Thermocoleostomius sinensis A174: one gene and its partner. The protein of the gene in region 1 interacts with the protein of each later gene in a pairwise test. Links are inferred from orthologs where the notes say so. Each region holds a gene or a part of one and is shown on either strand. Other genes may lie near its edges.

Region 1 (11,024 bases):
TGGACGCATTGCCCAACGCGCCTTTGGTGGTCATTCTCACAAGCGCACTTGCTATGCTGCCGACAAAACCGGACATGCCATTTTGCACGAACTCGTCAATAACTTGCGCCGCTATGGAGTCGTGATTTATGACGAATGGTATGTTATGCGCTTAATTTTGGAAGACAGCCAGGCTAAGGGCGTTGTGATGTATCGCATCCGCGACGGACACATTGAAGTGGTGCGAGCCAAAGCGGTGATGTTTGCCACAGGCGGCTATGGGCGGGTTTATAATACCACTTCCAACGATTACGCCTCTACGGGGGACGGGCTAGCAATGACTGCGGCGGCCGGACTGCCGTTGGAAGATATGGAGTTTGTACAGTTTCACCCAACGGGGCTATACCCAGTAGGGGTGCTGATTTCAGAAGCGGTGCGGGGAGAGGGCGCTTACCTGATCAACAGCGACGGTCATCGCTTCATGGCGGACTATGCTCCCAGTCGGATGGAACTAGCTCCACGAGATATTACCTCGCGAGCGATCGTCAAAGAAATTCGGGCAGGTCGTGGCATTCAGCCCGATGGCAGTGCGGGCGGGCCGTTTGTGCACTTGGATGTACGGCATTTAGGGCGCGATCACATCATGAGCCGCATTCCCTTCTGTTGGGAAGAAGCCCATCGCTTAGTGGGGATTGACGCCGTGCAGCAGCCAATTCCCGTACGCCCCACCGTGCATTACTCGATGGGTGGTATTCCTACCAACACCGATGGACAGGTGCGCAGCAGTGCGGAAGGATTAGTCGAAGGCTTTTTTGCGGCTGGAGAAACTGCTTGCGTCTCCGTGCATGGAGCGAATCGCTTGGGCAGTAACTCGTTGCTGGAATGTGTTGTCTATGGTAAACGCACCGGGGCGGCGATCGCCCGCTATGTGGAAACTCGCAAGTTGCCCGACCTTGACGAAGCCCGCTACCTCAATGAGGCTCAACAACAATTGCAGTCCCTCCTCGACAAACCCGGAGAATATCGCATTGCTACTGTGCGGCAGGCATTTCAAGACTGCATGACCGACTACTGTGGCGTTTTTCGTACCGAGAGCCTAATGCAGGAAGGACTGGAACAACTGCACCAGATCCGCCAGCAGGCCGATCGTATCTATCTAGATGACAAAGATCGACTCTGGAATACCGAACTAGTGGAAGCGCTGGAACTTCAGAGTTTATTAGCCGTGGGTGAAATTATTCTCAGCAGCGCCTTGAATCGCCAAGAAAGCCGAGGGGCCCACTGCCGTGAAGATTACACCGATCGCGATGATACCAACTTCCTCAAGCACACCTTGGCTTACTATGCTCCGGCGGCTGGGGTAGAGATTCGATCGATGCCAGTGGTCATTACCCGATTTGAGCCGCAAGAGCGTAAGTATTAAGCCTTAGTATTAAGCCTTAAATCTTAAGGTAAAACTATTCTGCCCATTTTTTGTAGCCCTGCTGCCACTTTTGTAAACTTTCCAACCCCAAAGCACAGGTCAGGTTGTATTGCAGGGGCGTAATAGTGATGTAATTTTTGCGAATCATTTCCACATCAGTGGGTGTGTTGCGGAACCACTCAATATCCCCGCCAGATGCTTTCAACCCTGACATTCCCGCTTGTTCGAGTTCTTCTTGGCTCACCTCTTCTAGTACCTCTCCAGCCAACCAGTAGTAGATTTTTCCACGCGGATCAACCCGTTTTTCAAAGGTATCAAAATAGCGACGTACTCCTTGTCGAGTCATCACAACCCCAGCAATTTCGTCAGCCGCCACTGCTGGGATATTGACATTGAGCAACGCCAAATGCGGTAACGATCGGGTCTCCAGTTGGGCTAGCAGCGATCGGGCAAAGTCAGCAGCCGGTTGAAAATCCTGATGGGTGAAGCTGGTTAAGCTGAAGGCAATACTGGGAATGCCTTCAATGACACCCTCCATCGCAGCAGAGACCGTGCCTGAATAGAGCACATCGGTTCCCAGGTTCGATCCATGATTAATGCCAGAAAGCACCATATCTGGGGGAGCGTCTAGCAGAGCACCCAACGCCAGTTTGACACAATCTGAGGGAGTTCCCGAACACGCCCAAGCCTGAATAGTGGGATGAAACCCTGATTCCACTAGTTTTGCTCGAATCGGATCGTGCAACGTTAATCCGTGTCCTGTTGCCGATCGCTCGCGATCGGGACACACAACTGTGACATGATGCCCAGCGGCAGCGAGAGTGTTAGCAAGGGTACGAACACCCAATGCAAAAATGCCATCGTCGTTGCTAATCAGAAGATTCATGCAGGTTTGGGGCAAAGATGACCAATGTTTCACCATTTAGTGTAGATGGGATCTCAGCAAAAGCGTGATGGCGCGCTCAATTAAAGTTCTTCAAACTTTTTCTAATCTCAAGGTTCCCCAAACGTAGCCCAATCAAGTCATCACGTCTAGATGTTGGTGCTTGGCAACCCTCGTTAACTCTTTCTGTAAAAAAGCCGATCGCTCCGTAATTTGGGGTACAACCGTGATTGTTACCCAGGACAATTCGATGCCGACTGCTTTTACGGTGATGACCTGGAACGTTGAAAATCTGTTTCCACCCGGCCATGCCATCAGCCCTAGTAAGGTGATTTCTCCAGCGGATTACGAGAGTAAATTAAGCTATTTGAAACAACGGATTCTGGAAGTTGATCCAGATATCATTGCCCTACAAGAGATTGGCAGCCGATCGCCGGACGATACTCAATCGTTGGATGATTTGCAAGCCCACTTGCAGAACTATCCCTATAAAGCGCTCTCTAGCAATCCCGATCGTCGCTTAATTCGGGTTGGATTTCTATCAAAATTAGATATTTTACAAACAGACGATTTCGCTGATTTTCCAGCAGGAGAATTATCCCAAGTGCCCGATTGGTCGTCTAAACCGCCTGTCACTCAAATGGGACGGGGTGGTTTACGAATTGAGATTGAACTCTCATCCGGACTCCGAATTCGCCTGATCAATTTACACTTAAAGTCTAAGCTCATTACTTACCTGCCGACTGCAAGAGCGAACCCACGCTTTCAACCTAGGGATGAGAATGAACGATCGATCGGACAAGGATTGGCCCTATTGCGACGAACAGCCGAAGCAGTGACGGTACGGGTTTATCTCAACTCGCTGATGCAGCCTGATGATACAACTGAAACGATCGTCTTAGGTGATTTGAACGATGAACCGCGAGCCGCTACTACACAACTGTTGCTAGGTCCCGAAGACGCCGATATTACCACCGACGATAAGTTAGATATTGTGCGGTTGTACAACTTGGTGGATTCAATTCCGCGTCGAGGTGATGAATCTAACGATAAACGATTTTTGTCTTCAAAGGAACGGTTTTCGCGAATCTATAAAGGACGATATGAATTGATTGATCACATCCTAGTCAGTAAAGGACTTCTTGGTACAGAAAGTTCTTTGCGGCAGGATCAATGGCGTGTCCTGGAGGTGCGAAGTTTAGTAGACAGCATTCAACAGCAAAGCATTGGTGACAATCCAGTCGAACGCTTCGGTAAAAACCGCCCAGATCATGCCCCGATCTATGCTCGCTTTACCCTTTAGGGTGGAGGAAACGCTCGATCGCCTGCGCTATCTCTAGGGGAGACTGCTAAACTGAGGGGAAGGATTTGGTATGAGAGGATTGCGAAATGGGCATCGAGCACAGGATGTTTAAGGGCGCATTTTTGCCAAGCGAAGTTGTGCAACTGCGGCAAACGTGCTTCACACCGGGGCGCGTGTTTGAGCCAGGCACCTATTTAGCGGGAGAGTTACCTGACCTTGCGTTTGAGATGGGTTTGGTCGATCGCTTACCTCCCGTGCGTGGTAAAAATGCTGAAATTCGTGACTCAAATGAAATGTCTGATACCGATCGCTAATCGTTCTCTTCTTCCCCCTTTCCTTTTTCCCACCCCTAGGAGACGATCGTGGATTTTAGACAAATCGTCAATTTCAGGATGGTTAAGCAAGAAGCGAGTGCGTTGCATCGATCGTTAACGCCAATCCTGGAACTCGATGAAAAGTTTGCAGAATTAATTTTAATTGATCTGGCCAAAGTGGTGCAAATTTGTGGACAAGCGAGTGGTGAAATCACCTCGGCTGAATTATTGGCCTATCTAATTATCTATGCCCTAATTAAAAAGGATAAAGATAAACTCAATGTTGCCTTAAATACATGGGAGTTTTCTGAAGTTGAGCGATCGAAATTCGAGAAAACAACACTGCAAATTTTGCTAAATTTAACCAAACATCAAACTCCAGATCAATTAACGTTACCGTCTGTTTTGAATAAGCTTGATGAGGAGAAAAATACTCACTATTTAGATACGGCAGTTAATGCAATCTACAAATTTGCCCAGGTGATTGTCAAGGCAGATGGCGAAATTTCGATGCAGGAAATGGATGCTTTATCCCATATTTGGCAACTGCTGCATTCCTATCAATCGATCGAGGATTATCAAGCTGCATTGAATCAAGCGGTGGCGAAAATTCCGTCGCAGACGATCGAGCAAACTCCATCCTCGTCAACCGCCTCGAACACACAACTCGCTGATAAATCAGTTGCCAAAAGTGAAGCTGAGTTGAACCAAATTTTGAATCAAGCCCTGGCAGAATTGAATGATTTGGTGGGTCTAGATAATATCAAAGAAGAAGTGAAAACGCTGGCAAATTTTCTTAAGGTGCAGAAAATCCGTGAGGAACGTGGGCTAGCGCAAACCTCCGTTTCACTGCACGCCGTCTTTTGTGGTCCACCCGGCACCGGCAAGACGACCGTGGCTCGCTTGATGAGTCGAATTTATCAGGGCTTGGGCTTTTTGACGAAAGGGCATCTTGTAGAAACCGATCGGGCTGGATTGGTGGCCGGTTACATCGGTAAAACCGCAGAAAAAGTAGAGGCGGTAATTAATTCGGCTCTCGATGGTGTGTTGTTTATTGACGAAGCTTACTCACTGGCTCCTGAAGATGCCGAACGAGATTTCGGGCGAGAAGCAATCGATGTGTTGTTAAAACGCATGGAAGACAACCGCGATCGATTGGTGGTAATTGTGGCAGGATATACCGATGAAATGACCCGTTTTATTGAATCGAATCCAGGCTTAAAGTCGCGTTTCAATCGCTATTTTTATTTCGATGATTATAAGCCGGATGAACTATTACAGATTTTTGAAAAGATGGCCAATAAAAGCCATTTTCATCTCACTGCTGCTACCCGCACCAAGCTCTTACGGGTGTTTGAAGAACTCTATGTTCGGCGCGATCGAACCTTTGGTAATGCACGAGTTGCCCGAAACCTGTTTGAAAAGAGTATTGAACGGCAAGCAAATCGACTTGCGGTACTGTCTTCTTTAACCGACGAGGTATTAACTACTCTGCAACCCGACGACATTCCGGTTGATGCTGTTGGCACCCTGGCAGGCAAAGTGAATTGGCAAGCGCTATCTTTTCCCTCATCTAGCTCTGCCTCGTCTTCGCTATCTCCCTCGATCGCGGCTGTGGCCGATCGCTTGAATCGCTCTTTAAACTCCCAAAACATTACTGCCCGAGTGACCAACACCAACGGTTCGCTGCAAGTGATGCTAGAGTCAGACCAGATTCCTAGCGAAGCTGAACTCGTTGAGTTTGTTCGGCAAGAACTGGCGCACATGAGTCTCGATGCGATTCAGAAGGTGACGATCTATGGGCGACAGATCAACACTGACATTCCAGCTTGGAGCGAAGAATTTGATGCTCGATCGACAATCGGTTAAGAGGTTGGTTGAATAGAATCAATAGATGGCTCAAACTGCCCTTTCCTCACCCTCACCCCCAGCAGAAGGAGCTGCAACGCCCTCCCCTTCTTCCACAGGAGTAGGGATTGGGGGATGGAGCGTAATGGTTGCCACGTGTCAAACATCCTCTAGGAGCACGTCAATTCCAATCTGAAGGACTCAACTTAGATCCCAAAGGTAAATCCAAACAACAGAGTGTAAAGCAGCAACCCTGCCACAATGCCGTAGGAGCAAGAAAGGGTGGCAGAGAAGGGAATGTGCTTGTTGAGATAGATAAGACCGCTGAGGGTGGTGGACAGCGCTAGAACCCCGAGGGGAATCCCATAGGTTGCATACTGGTTCAAATAGTTGACCAGCAACAGCATCGCAATCATCCACGCCGCCGCTGCCACAAACAGCGAAATTTCAGAAATGTGACGGGGAGGACGAATCGATCGGGTGAACAAGGCAAAGTAGGTAATGACAAGAGGCGGTAGAGTCGCAGCCGCTAGGCACTTTAGACCAGCTTCGATGTTGAGGGTAAAAGCTTGCGCAATAAGACTGACGATCAAGCTACCCACAATCGCGTAGGACAATGTCACCAATAGCCGACTCAAGGCATAAATCAGTGGTCGAGGCTTGCGATTGTGTAGCTTAGCTTCCACATCGAGTGCTCGATCGCTCTCCATTTCATCAACGGACTTGTTTCTGTCACCCTTTTCTCTGTCGTGCATAGGTCACTGGTATAAAAATATATAACTGATCTTCAGCGTGTATCCGTGCAGTTCCTACTATCCAAAGACGTAGATCCTGAGAAGGAGAATCGCGATCAGTCATGTCTTCAAGAGATGCGATACCCTTGAGTACGGAAGACTCGAGGACAAACGTACAGGACACGCCTAGGAAACGCTTAGGTTCATTCCACCGCTTTTATTGTAAGTCTTTGTTAGTCCTTGCGCTTCTGTATCTTGGCTATTTGCGTTCATTCGTATCTTTAGCTTCATGCCTCAATCGATCGATTTTCTCAAGCATCTGAATCCATCTCAACATCGGGCCGTTGAGCACTTTTGTGGGCCACTGCTCGTGGTGGCCGGAGCAGGGTCTGGAAAAACACGAGCGCTGACCTATCGCATTGCCAACTTGGTGCTAACCCATCGAGTCGATCCTGAAAATATCCTCGCCGTCACCTTTACCAATAAGGCGGCACGGGAAATGAAAGAGCGGATTGAGCGGTTGTTTGCCGAACAGCAGGCTTGGGAAAAGTACGATAAACCACTGACAGAACTAGCTCCCGTAGAGCAAACCCGGCTAAAATCGCAGGTCTACAAAACCATCACCAAAGATTTGTGGATTGGCACGTTCCATGCCCTGTGTGCGCGCATCCTGCGGTTTGACATCGAAAAATATCAAAGCCCTCAAGGGTTTCGCTGGAATCGAAATTTCTCTATTTTGGATGAATCTGATGCGCAGAGCCTAGTGAAAGACATTGTTGTCAACCAATTAAATTTGGACGATAAGAAATTTGAGCCACGATCGATGCGCTATGCCATCAGTAATGCCAAAAACCAGGGGTTGTCACCAGAAGATGTAGAACGGGAACAGCCCAATTTTCGCGGGCGCGTTTTGGCCAATGTCTATTCTGAGTATCTAAAAGGACTGGCTGCCAACAACTCAGTCGATTTTGATGATCTAATCTGGATTCCAGTGCAGCTTTTTCAGCAAAACGAACAGGTATTAGCCTATTGGCACAAGCGATTTCGCCATATTTTGGTGGATGAATATCAGGATACTAATCGCACCCAATATGATTTAATTCGATTGCTGGTGACAAATGGAGAAGATTCGCGTAAATTTAACGACTGGAACCATCGATCGATCTTTGTGGTGGGCGACGCGGATCAGTCAATCTATTCGTTTCGAGCGGCAGATTTTACCATTCTCATGGACTTTCAGCATGACTTCGGCGATGGTTTGCCAGATGATGACACACGGACAATGGTGAAACTGGAGGAAAACTATCGATCGACAGCTAACATTCTCGAAGTTGCGAATGAATTAATTGAAAACAATACCGAACGAATTGACAAAGTTCTGCGTCCAACTCGTGGCACTGGAGAAGAAATCTTCTGTTACCGCGCCGATGATGAAACCGCAGAAGCCCACTTCGTTGTCAATCAAATTCGGCAGATGGAACTGACAGAGCCGGATTTGCAATGGGGTAGCTTTGCGATTCTCTATCGCACCAATGCACAGTCGCGGGCGTTTGAAGAAGTGTTGGTAAAGTATGCGATTCCCTATACGGTGGTAGGCGGTTTGCGATTTTATGATCGTAAAGAAATCAAAGATGTGCTGGCCTACCTGCGGGTGATTGCCAACCCTGACGATACTATTAGCCTCAAGCGCATCATCAACACCCCCCGCCGTGGTATCGGCAAAGCCACAATCGATCGCTTAGAAAATGCCGCCAGAGAACTGAACATTCCCCTCTGGCAACTGCTCACTGATGAGACCTCGGTGCAAACATTAGCGGGACGATCGGCTAAGCCAGTGCTGACTTTCACCAGCCTCGTGCGAACTTGGCAAGAACAAGTAGAAACCGCTGCTGCTTCTACCATCGTACAGGGAATTTTGGAAGATTCCGGCTATATAGCAGATCTCAAAAATCAGGGAACCGACGAAGCGATCGATCGGTTGCAAAACGTGCAGGAGCTTTATAACGCTGTTTTACAGTTTGAAGAAGAAAACGACGAATCTAATCTACCGCTATTTTTGGCCAATGCGTCATTAGCCTCCGATTTGGACAACTTAAATGAGCAACAGCAGTCGAAAGTATCGCTGATGACGCTGCATTCCTCCAAGGGACTGGAGTTTCCCGTAGTATTTTTAGTGGGGTTAGAGCAGGGCTTGTTTCCCAACTTCCGCTCGCTGGAAGATCCCAAGGCGATCGAAGAAGAGCGGCGGCTCTGCTATGTAGGCATCACTCGCGCCAAAGAGCGGCTATTTCTCAGCTATGCCCGTGAACGGCGATTATACGGCAATCGAGAACCCGCCAGCCCGTCGCTATTTTTGGCAGAATTGCCCAAAGACTTGCTGTTGAGTAGCGTCGCCAATGCCATTCCTACCAAATTTACGCAGCAAATTCGTGATGTTAAACGTGACCAAGCAGCGACAAAACCCAGCACCCCAAAAACCACCATTACCGACTGGAACGTGGGCGATCAAATTATTCATCCCAAATTTGGCATGGGGCAAGTGACGCACGTATTGGGCAGTGGCAACAAAGCGACGATCGCTGTGCGCTTTAATGATCAACCCATTCCTCGCATTCTCGATCCCAAACTGGTCGCGTTGAAGCGGGTGGAATAATAGGAGTAGTTTTGGTCATTGGGAGTCGGAAATCGGGAGTCGGAAGTCGGGAATTGGGACTGGCTTTTCTAAGGATTCTGGCTTGAACACGATCGCAAACGCTTGGCTGAAATCATGACTGCAACTTTTCCTTCCCCAGGAACAACAGATCGATCTTCCTTCGCTAAGCCATTGTTTGCGGCGATGGCAGCAAGCAACCTGGCAGGATCACCGATCGAGTTACTTGAAGAAACCTTACAGCGACTGAGCGCAGGCACCAATAGCTATACGGCGGACTGGTTTGGGCAATAAATTGCGAACTTACCGAATGGTGATGAGGAATAGGGGGCATAGGTAATGGGTTATGAAACATTATCATTTTTCTAAGCCATGCTCAGCGACATTAGCTCGTCGGACATTTCGAAGTTGGCTGTTACAGACTGTACATCGTCTAGCTCTTCCAAGGCATCCATCAGCTTCAATAGCGATCGTGCTTGTTCAGTGTCTGTGACTTCCACGCTGTTATTTGGAATCCAGCGCAACTCAGACTGGATTAGGCGATACCCTGATGCACTCAAAGCCTGGGACAATGATTCTAATTGCGATGCCTGAGTAAATACTTCGGCTCCTAAACTATCCTCGTCTAATTCAACGATTTCGTAGGACTCGGCTCCAGCTTCTAATAGGGCTTCCAATAACGCTTCTTCATCTAATTCAAAGACTTCTTTTCGACCGCGCAGGACGGGCTTTCCTTTAATGGTGACAACCCCTCGTTGGTCAAACATCCACCCCACACAGCCTGTTTCGCCCAAGTTTCCTCCGTTTTTGCTAAAGGCTGTTCTCAAGTCGGCGGCAGTACGATTGCGATTGTCGGTTAACGCTTCAATCAAAACGGCTACGCCACCGGGGCCGTACCCCTCATAGCGAATCGATTCTAGGTTGTCTCCATCGGCTCCTAGTTTGCCAGCTCCCTTGGCGATCGCCCGATCGATGTTGTCGTTGGGGATGCCTGCGGCTTTGGCCTTATCGATAGCTGTGCGGAGTTGAAAATTGCCAGCAGGGTCAGCTCCACCCGTTCTGGCTGCCACAATGATAGCCCGCGACATCTTAGCAAAGGTTTTTCCCTTAACCGCATCTACTCTAGCTTTCTGCCGTTTGATATTGGCCCATTTACTGTGTCCTGCCATGCCTCAACTTAACATTTCTGCTACTTCACCAAAACTAGAATAGACAAAGATCTAGCAGTTTTAGAACCGATTCCTATCCCTTCAGTAGGAGCGGGGAGCAGTTAACGTTCTTGCTATGGGACGATTCAAGTTTTATAAGATTTTTATAAAGTAATAACAACAAGGCAGTTTGTTTATTGTTGTAAGAGTTTTTTAACCCAGCCCGATCGCGTTTTTGAACTCTTAAAAAAGATGCAGTAAAGGGAGTAAATGTATGAGCTTCTCCAAGTTAGCAAAAGTGGCAAGTGTCAGTGTTTTATCGTTTGGATTAGTTGCAGTTCCGTTTTCCATTAGCGCTTCTGCTCAAGAGACAACAAACCCTGTAGAAGACACAGTTGAATCGACTCAAGCAGCCGTAGAGAATACGGATTTTGATTGGGGGTTATTGGGATTATTAGGGCTGATTGGGCTTGCTGGTCTGGCAGGTCGCGGCAGACGTGATGATGTGCGTGATGTAGACACGCGCTATCGTAATGAGCATCGCACGGATGCTGATCCTAGCTATCAACCTGGGGCACCTACCAATACTCGCACAGATGTTCCCCGCTATCGCGATCCCAATGCTATCAACCGCACTGACTATCGCGAATAGTTTTACGCATGAGCGACGCACTTGCTGATAGTGTCGCACATATCCAGCGTTAATTAGATTGATTACGCGATCGATGCTTCTTTGATGATT
Region 2 (10,965 bases), 3.4 Mb from region 1 along the record:
TTGCAGATGTCGGCAGAACGCCGCAAACGGGCCGCTATTCTCACCTCCGAAGGTGAACGAGACTCAGCCGTGAACTCTGCTAGAGGGCGTGCCGATGCCCAGATTTTACAGGCTGAAGCTGAGCAAAAAGCCACCATTCTGCGGGCCCAAGCGGCTCGACAAGAGCAAGTACTGAAGGCTCAGGCCACAGCCGAAGCGATTCAGATTATTGCCAAAATGCTGAAATCCGATCCGGGGGCGCGAGAAGCGCTGCAATTTTTGATGGCGCAGAACTACATCGACATGGGTTCCAAAATTGGCACGAGCGCTAGCAGCAAGGTCATGTTCATGGACCCGCGCAGCATTCCCGCCACTGTGGAAGGCATTCGATCGATCATTGGTGAGGACGAGGGCACCAAGTCCTGAGCGTGTAACAAGCTGTACAACAATCGAAGGGCGATCGGCGATCGCCCCGATCAATCAACCTACCTGGTGAATCAAGCCTTCAATCAGACACATCGGAGCAGCGGGATTTGAACCCACGACCCCCACTACCCCAAAGTGGTGCGCTACCAAGCTGCGCTACGCCCCGTCTAAACTGCATTAGTAAGTGATTTTATCAAGAATTTCAACCGTTTTCATTGATTGACTGACAAGCTTCGATGACCCTTACCCCATCTCTCTCTTCTCAAGAAGAGTGACGTTGAAAATCCCTCAATCGTTTCGACTTCCCGTCGCCCCATCTGGGAGCAGGAGGTGGGGGATGAGGGGGCAGCAATTTGTCAATCAATTTGTCAATCAGGTCGTTTTCATTAACTTAATGCAATCAACAAGCTAATCAGCAACAGCGCTACCACAATCAACAGCGGGGCGTTGCGCCGCAGCCAATGCTTCACTAGCGCTTGCCGACTAGGGCGATAGGTCAATACTTGTGTTGAAGTCTGCGGATTATGATACAGCGTACATTCTTTAGCAAAGGGTCGCTGCGGAAAGTTACAAGTGTCATCCTCATGATAGGTACAGGTTTGGCAAAGGTATTCATCCTCCTCGGCTCGAAACAGGGGAATACCGGGATGCCCATGGGCTTTAAGCATGAGGCGACACGTAGGACAAACGATCGCTTGGGATTCGACAAATTGCTGACAACGAGGACAAACTGGCATCGCACATCTAACCGCAGTTTTCTCAATCCTAGCCTATTGCACTATCGTCCTCGCCCATAGGGGTGGTGCGCTTGTCTCAAAGATTGATGTTCAGTCTCATTCGAGAATTTGCGAATTTGATAGCGAGAGGATTCTAGTAGCTCATAACTATCGCCCATGGACTGTCTAAATTGGGCTTCGATTTGTTCTAACGCTTGAGGCGGAATGGCCTGCCACTGCTCAAACGTTTCCCAGCGAATGACCTGTACCACCTCTGCTAAATCATCAGGGCTGATCCAGACTTCCTTACTAATGAAGCCGGGATATTGCGACAGTGCCGCTGTCCAAATCTCCGCATCCTTTTGCACAAACTCCTCGCGCCGATCGGGATTTACCCGGAATTTCAACCATTCAATTTCCATAGATTGTGTATCTCGTGTATCACTGCTCTACAACAAACGATCGGTTATCAAGAATTCCATCTCGGCATTATTTCGCAGAACATTTGCCAGAATAAGACTGTAAACTGCAAGCCGTTCAGTTTTATCATGCCTGGGTTCGATCATCTTGGCTAGCAGGAGGCAGAGAATAAGGAATCATTATGGACAACAACAATTTTCTTCAACAGCTATTGATGCTTGGCATTGGCACAACCTCCTTGGTTGCTGAAAAGATGAAAGAAGTCAGCGATCAGTGGGTAAAAGACGGCAAACTCGACCCAGAGCAAGCTTCTCATTTTGCTAACGATCTGATGCAGCAGTTGAAGTCTGAGCAAAGCAACTGGGAAGCTCAATTTCGCCGCCAGCTTCGGACGGTTCTACAAGAATTAGGGGTACCACGCCAAAACGAGATGGATGAACTGCGGGGACGCATCGATCGCCTAGAGCGCCAAGTTCGTGACCTAGAAAACCGCCTGTGGCGATAGTCAATCAGCCTAAGCGATCGCCTTGAAGCCTCCTAGCTGATATACACTGAGGGTTGGGTTTCAAGTTTGATCGAAGGAGGTCGATTTTGCGGGAAATTCTAATTAGCTTTGGGATCATGCTGGCATGTGCAGTCTTTCTAGTGGTGGCGCAACTGACTCAGCGAGGCAGCGAGGCGATTGCTGCTCAGCTTGCTGAGCCTCCGTCTATCTCCACCACCACCGCAGCTAATTCCACCCTAATTGCTCAAGCCTCTAGCACTGATGCCACAGATCTCATGCAGGAAGAAAATCAGGAGATTATCACTACCCCCTCTGGATTGCGCTACATCGACCTTCAGGAAGGGGATGGAGCCATGCCGCAATCGGGACAGAATGTAACAGTTCACTATACCGGCACGTTGGAAGACGGTACCAAATTTGACAGTTCTCGCGATCGCAATCGCCCCTTCTCGTTTCGCTTAGGTGCCGGACAAGTGATTCGCGGGTGGGATGAGGGGCTAAGTACCATGAAAGTCGGTGGTCAGCGACGGCTGATTATTCCCCCTGAACTGGGCTACGGAGCACGAGGAGCCGGTGGAGTGATTCCTCCTAACGCTACCTTGATTTTTGATGTAGAACTCCTGCGAGTTGGTGGGTAGGAATTAGGGAATAGGGAGTAGGGAGTAAGGAACAGAGGACAGGTTTACTTCGATTACCCATTACCCATTGTCAACTCTTACCGCCAATTCCTGCTTCCCAAGGCACTTAGCCTCGCAAGCCAAGCCGCTGTCCTTTGACCCGATCGCGCCGACGCACCAAAAAGTCGGGAAGTTCGGGAGTTGGGAATTTGGGTAGGGGAATGGATGGAGGTGGCAATGTTTCGCCGGTATTGGCGGTTAGAGTAAGCAGCGAGTTCAGGAGGTCTGTCAAGGCTGAAGGGATTGTGTCTGGTTCTAATTCCGATGAGACTTGCTCAGCTAGTTCATGCAACTGTGAGAGTTGATGTTGCTGTGCTAGATAGCGATCTTTCCAGTACTGTACAGCGGTTTCATACTCGGTTGCCTGTTGCGCTTGATGCAGAATTTGCTCTTGCAGTTCTGCGGTTTGCCGCTCCAAGATTCCTGTACGGGTTTGCAGCCGATCGCGTTCCTCTTCTAGCTGTTGATGGCTTTGTTGCCAATGGGCCTGAAGCCGGGTTTGCTGCGCTAGTTGATTTTCCAACATCTCAATTCGGCGATGCGCCCGCGTCAGATCGTGTTGCAGTGAAACCAATAGGGTGTTAGCTTCACTCGCAGATAAGCGCTGGAGTGGTAAGTTGATCGGTAAGCTGATGCTCGATTGCAGCTTTACAGCAGTTTGGCGATCGGACTGCACTTCTGCCAGTTGAGATTCTAATTGCGCCCAATCGGCCTGATACTGCTGAAGTCGGACAGAGAGATCTTTGATTTGTTGCTGGGCTGTTGCCAGTTGTTCGCGCAGGGTGGCTGCCAAGGTGCGGGCAGAAAGGGTCTCAGATTCTAGATCGGCAATGCGCTGCTGTCGAGTTTCCAAGGTAGTTTGAAGGTCTTGAATTTGCTGTGTCAGCAGGCTGCGATGCGTTTGAACCTCAACTTGATCTTGAGTGATAAACGAGCGTAAGCGCTCCAATTCTTGTTGCTGCGTGTGCGTCATCGTCTCGATCGTAGCCATCAGTTCTTGGATCGCTTGATCACGTTGTTGAGTTTCCAGCAGTTGCACATCAAGTGTTTGCTGTTGATCTGCCAGTTGTAGCTTCAGGCGAGCAATGGCCTGTTGCTGTACGTGAGCATATTCTTCCGTATTAGCAAGCTGTGTTTCCAGCAGGGCTTGATCAGTGAGTTGCGCCCGTAAATCATTCAGCCAAACCAAGGCTTGATCTAATGCTTGCTCAAGTTGCTGAATGCGATCGACTCTTTCTCGATCGAGCGTCTGGGCTTGTTGCAACTCTTCCAATAACACTTGGTAGTCGGCCGGAACTAGCGTCAAGCTCAAATTACGGGCGTCTTCACAATCTTGAGGCTGGAAACAGGGATCATTCACGATGTCATCACGATGTCTAGAACCTGACTGTACCACTCGTAACCTCCAAAACCCTACCAACGCTATCCTGTCATGCCACATTACCACTCAACATACCTGTATGGTTGCTCTAGCTCCATACACCAGCGGGCGATATGTTGCAGAAGCGAGTTGTGCTGGCTTACAGTCTACCGAAGGAACTTCAAATTGATATCAATTTGGAGAATCTAGGGATGGCAAGATTCAGAGGACGGGACTGGCTCAGGCTGAATTGGTTCAGATTCTACTGGCTCCGCTGGTGGGGACGCGATCGCATTGAGCACAGATGGTTCTGATGCCGTATGATTCAACGACCAGCGATAGTCAATGGGCACATTGGCGCGCTGGCAACTCTCTTCCAACTGTTTTTGCTGAGTTAATGCTTTACGCAACGTCACAATTAATTCATGGACTTGCTCCTGTTGCGGGGACTTGCGTCCCACGGCTAACATTGTTTGTCGCTCTAGCAATTGCAGAAGCAACTCGTAATGAATGTGAGATGGAAGAGGGATAGGTTCCATGCAGCCCGTGGTTCACTCATTGTGAATTTGTTTCAGTCTGACTTCAGTATGCACCTAAACCTGACCTTCTGTTAGGTACAGGAGCTACTTCTCATGAAGTTACCATGATGAGCTTACACAAACAGTGCACCAATAGCGACACCTGGATGGGGTTGCTTCATCAGCGATTCCCCGATTAATACCGCACTAGCTCCCGCTTGGTGAACTTGCTGTAGATCGGCAGCGGTATGCAACCCGGATTCGCTAACCACTAAAATATTGCGGGCTTGCAGTTGATCGCCTCTAGCTGCCAAAATCTGCCGCGTCGTGTCTAAATTCACCGAGAAATCCTTTAAGTTGCGGTTGTTGATGCCAACTAAGGCTACGTCTTGCAACGTCAGCACCCGATCTAGTTCTTCTAGCGTATGGACTTCAATCAGGGCAGACATTCCCAGTGCCTTAATAATTTTGAGAAAATACTGCAAATCGCGATCGGGTAGAATGGCAGCAATCAGCAGGACCGCATCGGCCCCATTGACGCGGGCCAAATACAATTGGTAGGGATAAATCACAAAATCTTTGCACAACAGTGGGCAGTCGATCGTCTGGCGAATTTGGCGCAAATAGCTGAAACTGCCCTGAAAGAATTTTTCATCCGTCAGCACCGACACACACGATGCACCGCCAGCTTCATAGGCCTGAGCAATGGCGATCGGATCAAACTCTTCCCGAATCACGCCCTTACTGGGAGATGCTTTCTTCACTTCAGCAATGAGGGCAGGTTGAGTTTTGCCCTGCCGCAGTGCTGCCACAAAATCTCGCGTCGCGGGTGCTTCTAAAGCTTTGTGTTGCAACTCCATCAGCGGTACTTGTTCCCGCATTTTGTCAACTTCTTTTTCCTTGTACCAAACAATTTCCTCCAGAATATGCTGCGGCTCTGCACCCTCGATCTGGACTTGATAACGCAAACTTTCAACCGCTACAGCGGGCCCGGGGGAACGACGACGAATCTGCATGAGTAGAAAGGGTAAAGGCTAGAGTATGAAGGCGAATGTAAAAGACACAGGACTAACGCGGTTCAGCGACTTTTGCTTCCCTAGTCCACCAGATTAAGGGGGAATCAAATTAAAGTCCCCCAGCGTTAGGGGAAGGAGCGAGGAGGATAAGAATAAATATCCTTTATCTATCCTTATATCTTGATAAACTTTATCCTTTTTCGATCGCTCGCTTATAGGCTTCGTCTAGCACTTCCGACAGGGTGGGGTGAGTGTGGACAAAGTAAGCAAGATCGTGCACCGATCGGCGTTCAGCAATAGCGTTGGCGGCTTCCTGAATCAAATCCGACGCATGAAACCCTAAAATGTGAACGCCTAATACCTCGCCGGTATCTTCACGGTAGATGACTTTAGCCAGTCCGTCGGTTTCGCCTTCAGCAATGGCTTTGGAGTTGCCCTTAAAGTACGATCGCACAGTGGCCACGTTGAAGCCTTCTGCTTGGGCCAGTTCTTGGGCCGCAGGTTCCGTCAACCCCACAAAGCTCACTTCAGGATGAGTGAACGCAGCGGCAGGAATGCTGCGATAGTCTACCGTGCGCGATCGACCACAGATATTATCGACTGCTACCATGCCTTGGGCCGAGGCCGCATGAGCCAACATCATTTTGCCTGTAGCATCTCCGATTGCCCACAGATGCGGCACAGGTTGTCCTTCTGCCAGTACGGCCATTTGATCGTTGACGGGAATGAAGCCCCGGCGATCGACCTCCACGCCCACTGTTTCCAGCCCCAGATCGCTAGTTGCAGGAATCCGTCCCGTCGCGACCAGACAGGCATCAACTTCCAAAATTTCCACAGTTTCCTTAGTTTTGGCGTCGGCGAGTTCAATCACCACGGGGGAGCCGGGTGTCACTTTCTTGGCTAACATTCCCACCTTGGTCTCGATATCGCGAGGCGCAATTAATACTCGCTGGGCCTGTTTGGCAATATCTGGATCAAACCCTGGCATTAACTGATCCAACGCTTCAATCATCGTTACTTCCGAGCCAAGCGCCGTGTAGATATCGGCAAACTCTAGCCCAATGTAGCCACTACCGACGATCGCCAGCCAGGACGGCAACCAATCCAACTTCACACCATCATCACTGGTGAACACAGTTTTGCCATCGAGTTCAATTCCCGGTGGCACAAACGGCACTGACCCGGATGAGATCATTACATCTTGGGCAGTGATTGTTTTTTCCCCTGTTTCCGTCATTACAGTCACTTTTTGGGGCCCTGCCAACTTGCCACGTCCGTGAATCGTTTCGACGTTGAGGCGCTTGAGGCTATTGGTCAAATCGTCGCGGATTTTTTTCACCAAACTATTGGCATGATTGGCGATTGCTTCTCGCTCGAAAGAAACATCTGGAACATGAATACCCAACGCTTTTAGATGGTGCGTGTCGCGAAGTTCTCGCACTCGACCGGAGGCTGCCAGCAATGCCTTAGAGGGAATACAGCCTCGGTTGACACACGTGCCGCCCATATCCGCTGCTTCAATAATGGCGGTTTTCAAGCCACACCGTACAGCATGTAGAGCCGCTCCATGCCCGCCTACACCTGCTCCAATAATGACTAAATCGTAATCGAATCCGTGACTCACAATTTCCCCCTCTGGGTAATCCTCTGCTCTATTTTCGATGGTGAAGGGGGTCTTAGACAAGGGAATTAGGGTTGGGCGATCGTAACAGAGCTAGGCAGCCTCAATCGCCTCAAGTGAACAACCAAGTGAAAACAACCAAGTCATCGCGAAGCCCAGCCATTTAACCTGGCACGATGGGGGAATGGGTGGTAGGTGATGGATAATGCGTAAAGACTATCGTGATTCCCAACCCCCGACTCCCCACTCCCATGAATTCGATCACACACCAGCTAGAGTCTATCGTTGGCACCGATGCCCTTTGCCCTTGGGAGGCTCTGGAACCGAGTCTGAAACACCAAATCACTCAAGCGGTAGCCCCAAATTCTACCGTGGAAGGGGTGGTTTACCCTGAAACGCAAGAAATGCTCGGGGAGGTGATAGCATGGGTCGATCGCCATCGGTGTCCTGTGTTGATCTGCGGCAGTGCTAGCAAGCTCCACTGGGGTGGATTGGCAACTGGCATTCAATTGGTGATCAGCACGGCTCGCCTCAATCGCTTAGTAGATCATGCTGTGGGGGATTTGACCGTGACGGCCGAAGCTGGAATGAAACTCTCAGATCTACAAGCTCAGCTAGCCACAGCCGGGCAATTTTTGGCGATCGATCCGGCTTATCCCGACACTGCAACGTTGGGTGGGATTGTGGCCACAGCCGACACAGGGGCGCTACGCCAACGATATGGCAGCGTCCGCGATATGTTGATTGGTTTATCGATCGTCCGTTCAGACGGTCAAATCGCTAAGGCCGGCGGGCGAGTCGTGAAGAACGTAGCGGGCTATGATCTGATGAAGTTATTCACTGGCTCCTATGGCACGTTAGGCGCAATCGCGCAGGTATCGTTTCGGATTTATCCGCTGCCCCCTGCCTCGCAAACGGTATTCCTAACGGGTAAACCAGAGTCCATTGCTAACGCGACAGCAACCCTATTGGCATCGGGATTATCACCAGTGGCGATCGAGCTAGTCACGCCGGAAGTAGCGTCAGTATTAATCAACAAGCAGGCAATGGGGCTGATTGTGCGGTTCCAAAGCTTGGATGTGAGCGTTGCTGAACAAACGGAATACTTGCAACAGCTTGGTCAGACGATCGGTTTACATAGCCAAGTCTTCCCTGGAAGCGATGAACAACCTCTATGGCAACAATTGCAAGAACAGATGCAGGCTTATCCCCAAGAAACCGAAATTACTTGCAAAATAGGAGTGTTACCGTCAAATGCGGTCGATATGCTCAGCAAGCTTGGCCATCTAGCTCCTTTAAGCTTTGGACTGATTCATGCCGCCAGTGGGCTAGGGTTGCTGCGGTTTGACACTTTATCACTAGAACAATTGGCACAAGCTCGTGCATTGTGTCAAGTTGAAGGTGGTTTCTTGAGTGTATTGGCGGCTCCGGTTGCGTTCAAACAGTCGATCGATGTTTGGGGCTACGTGGGGAATGCCTTCGCGACAATGAAAAACCTGAAGCAGCAATTTGATCCAGAGAATTTATTCAGCCCGCATCGATTTGTCAACGGAATTTAGTCAACAGCGATGACCACCAATTTACCGTCAGAAATCTCTTCCGTTTCAATTGATTTTACCGATATTCAAACTACGTTTGCGAACGGATTTGATCATAATCATCCACCTGATCCAAAGTTGATTGATGCTTGTGTCCACTGTGGGTTTTGTCTATCTACATGCCCCAGCTATCGCGTTATTGGCAAAGAGACTGATTCACCCCGCGGTCGCATTTACCTTATGGATGCAATCAACGAAGGAGACGCTCCCCTTTCCTCTGCCAGTGTTCAACATTTTGATTCTTGTCTTGGCTGTTTGGCCTGTGTTACCACCTGTCCATCTGGGGTGCAATATGACAAGCTAATTGCCGCCACTCGTCCTCAAATTGAGCGTAATCATCTCAGAGGTTTGGGCGATCGGCTATTCCGGAAACTCATCTTCTCGCTGTTCCCTTACCCAAATCGGCTGCGGCTGATGCTGGCTCCATTGGCCCTATACCAGAAATTGGGCGTGTCAAACCTAGTGCGATCGACTGGGCTGCTGCAACGACTTGCACCTCGGTTAGCGGCAATGGAATCGCTGTTGCCCAACATCACCGCAAAATCGTTTCAGGACTCCTTACCCACGGTGATCCCGGCTCAAGGCGAGAAACGCTATCGGGTGGGGATGATTCTAGGCTGTGTACAGCGCTTGCTGTTTAGCGAAGTGAACGAAGCCACGGCTCGCGTGTTGAGCGCCAACGGCTGCGAGGTTGTCATTCCCAAGTCGCAAGGATGTTGCGCTGCCTTGCCATACCACCAAGGGCAGGAAGCCCAAGGGCAAGCACTGGCTCGTCAAATGATCGATGCCTTCGAGGGAACCAACGTAGATGCAGTGATTATCAATGCGGCTGGCTGTGGACATACGCTCAAGGAATACGATCGCATCCTGCAAAACGACCCAAACTATCGTGACAAAGCTGCCGAATTTGCCCCCAAAGTCAAAGATGTCCAGGAATTTCTCAGTGCCATTGGATTAACCGCAACACTGCATCCTCTGCAAGCAGAACCGCTGACGATCGTGTATCAGGATGCCTGCCATTTGCTACACGGGCAAAAAATCAGTCTGCAACCTCGTCAGTTGCTGCGGCAAATTCCCGGTGTCACATTACGAGAGCCGATCGATGCAGCCCTTTGCTGTGGCAGCGCTGGCGTATACAACATGCTGCAACCCGATGTTGCCGAAGAATTGGGACAACAGAAAGTTGCCAATTTGCTCAATACCGGTGCAACGCTGATTGCCTCGTCTAATCCGGGTTGTTCGCTACAAATTCTCAAACATTTGCATCAACAAAACCGAACAGTCCCTGTCATTCATCCCATTCGGTTGTTGGATGCTTCAATTCGAGCTATTGGATTAGCTGACTTATTCTAGAGTATATTAACCTGTCCATAGTTTGATCTTGCCTTTTGTGCAGAAGCCTCGGTTCTGTCAGGTCAAAGCTCCAAGTAATTAAAAAGGCTCAGCATGGCAACCAGAGCGATCGCCACCACACAGGTTCCAAGCACATTGAGCTTGACCGAAGCGTGTCGATCGGGCGTTAACCAAAAGCTTAATCCTTTTGTCACTAGCGGCATGACTATCCACGTCAAAATAGAAGACGAAATCAGATTATTCACCAGCATAGAACTAGCGTGTGACCAGGAATGCATGAAATGCAGACTGGTAAATAAGAACGTCTGCACCATTACCAAGGGATAGAGTCCCAAAACTACCGCCAAATTTTGCTTCCAAGCAGACGGCCCTAACCCAAATTGTTCTACTTTGCTACTGCGCGAAAACCATCCCTCTAGTCCAGTACTAAAAGACTTGAATTGATACAATTCAAAAATTTTTCGCCCCTCTTCTATTAAGGCTTCTCGCTGTTTCGACTTCAGCCATTGATTCAGATGGTCTGGCGAATCAAAATGAATAATTGAGTACCAACTTAAATGATCGCCTTTCACTGGCGCGCATAAATCGACTCGAATACAGCCATCGCAACGACGGGCGCTATTTGCCAGCCGAAGATGCCAAAGCCGAAAAGCCAGCCCTTTGCCGTTGGGAACAATATGCTCAAAGACGAGGCTAGCTTGGGAAACAGATTCAGTTTCGGGTGCAAACCAACGGCTTGTCATGCTGATCCAAGGAGATGATGAAAACAATTTCTC

The links.
Region 2: the proteins of pcrA (region 1) and lpdA interact in binary tests that used the Escherichia coli proteins (3 or more experiments, as listed by UniProt). The link is inferred for Thermocoleostomius sinensis A174 from one-to-one orthologs.

What each region holds. Positions count from the first base shown.
Region 1 is NZ_CP113797.1:4,090,873-4,101,896, reverse strand. Bases 6,411-9,455 are described here. They hold pcrA (DNA helicase PcrA), read left to right. Parts: upstream 6,411-6,773; coding sequence 6,774-9,137; downstream 9,138-9,455. Other genes in these bases: OXH18_RS17750 (hypothetical protein), read left to right, coding at 9,252-9,428; OXH18_RS17760 (hypothetical protein), read right to left, coding at 6,411-6,505. Also shown: OXH18_RS17785 (succinate dehydrogenase/fumarate reductase flavoprotein subunit), read left to right, coding at 1-1,402; 5'/3'-nucleotidase SurE, read right to left, coding at 1,437-2,288; OXH18_RS17775 (endonuclease/exonuclease/phosphatase family protein), read left to right, coding at 2,536-3,588; OXH18_RS17770 (hypothetical protein), read left to right, coding at 3,675-3,902; OXH18_RS17765 (AAA family ATPase), read left to right, coding at 3,951-5,771; more of OXH18_RS17760, read right to left, coding at 5,957-6,410; OXH18_RS17745 (YebC/PmpR family DNA-binding transcriptional regulator), read right to left, coding at 9,500-10,303; OXH18_RS17740 (WGxxGxxG family protein), read left to right, coding at 10,557-10,934. UniProt on the Escherichia coli protein: A helicase with DNA-dependent ATPase activity. Unwinds DNA duplexes with 3'-5' polarity. Translocates on single-stranded DNA with 3'-5' polarity. Initiates unwinding more efficiently from a nicked substrate than double-stranded DNA.
Region 2 is NZ_CP113797.1:651,280-662,244, reverse strand. The notes cover bases 5,025-8,010. They hold lpdA (dihydrolipoyl dehydrogenase), read right to left. Parts: upstream 7,242-8,010; coding sequence 5,808-7,241; downstream 5,025-5,807. Other genes in these bases: OXH18_RS02760 (FAD-binding oxidoreductase), read left to right, coding at 7,490-8,010; trpC (indole-3-glycerol phosphate synthase TrpC), read right to left, coding at 5,025-5,617. Also shown: OXH18_RS02810 (SPFH domain-containing protein), read left to right, coding at 1-405; OXH18_RS02800 (zinc ribbon domain-containing protein), read right to left, coding at 792-1,142; OXH18_RS02795 (TIGR03792 family protein), read right to left, coding at 1,184-1,543; OXH18_RS02790 (phasin family protein), read left to right, coding at 1,723-2,046; OXH18_RS02785 (FKBP-type peptidyl-prolyl cis-trans isomerase), read left to right, coding at 2,133-2,684; OXH18_RS02780 (coiled-coil domain-containing protein), read right to left, coding at 2,791-4,119; OXH18_RS02775 (DUF5340 domain-containing protein), read right to left, coding at 4,290-4,622; more of trpC, read right to left, coding at 4,736-5,024; more of OXH18_RS02760, read left to right, coding at 8,011-8,797; OXH18_RS02755 ((Fe-S)-binding protein), read left to right, coding at 8,807-10,189; OXH18_RS02750 (hypothetical protein), read right to left, coding at 10,252-10,932. UniProt on the Escherichia coli protein: Lipoamide dehydrogenase is a component of the glycine cleavage system as well as of the alpha-ketoacid dehydrogenase complexes.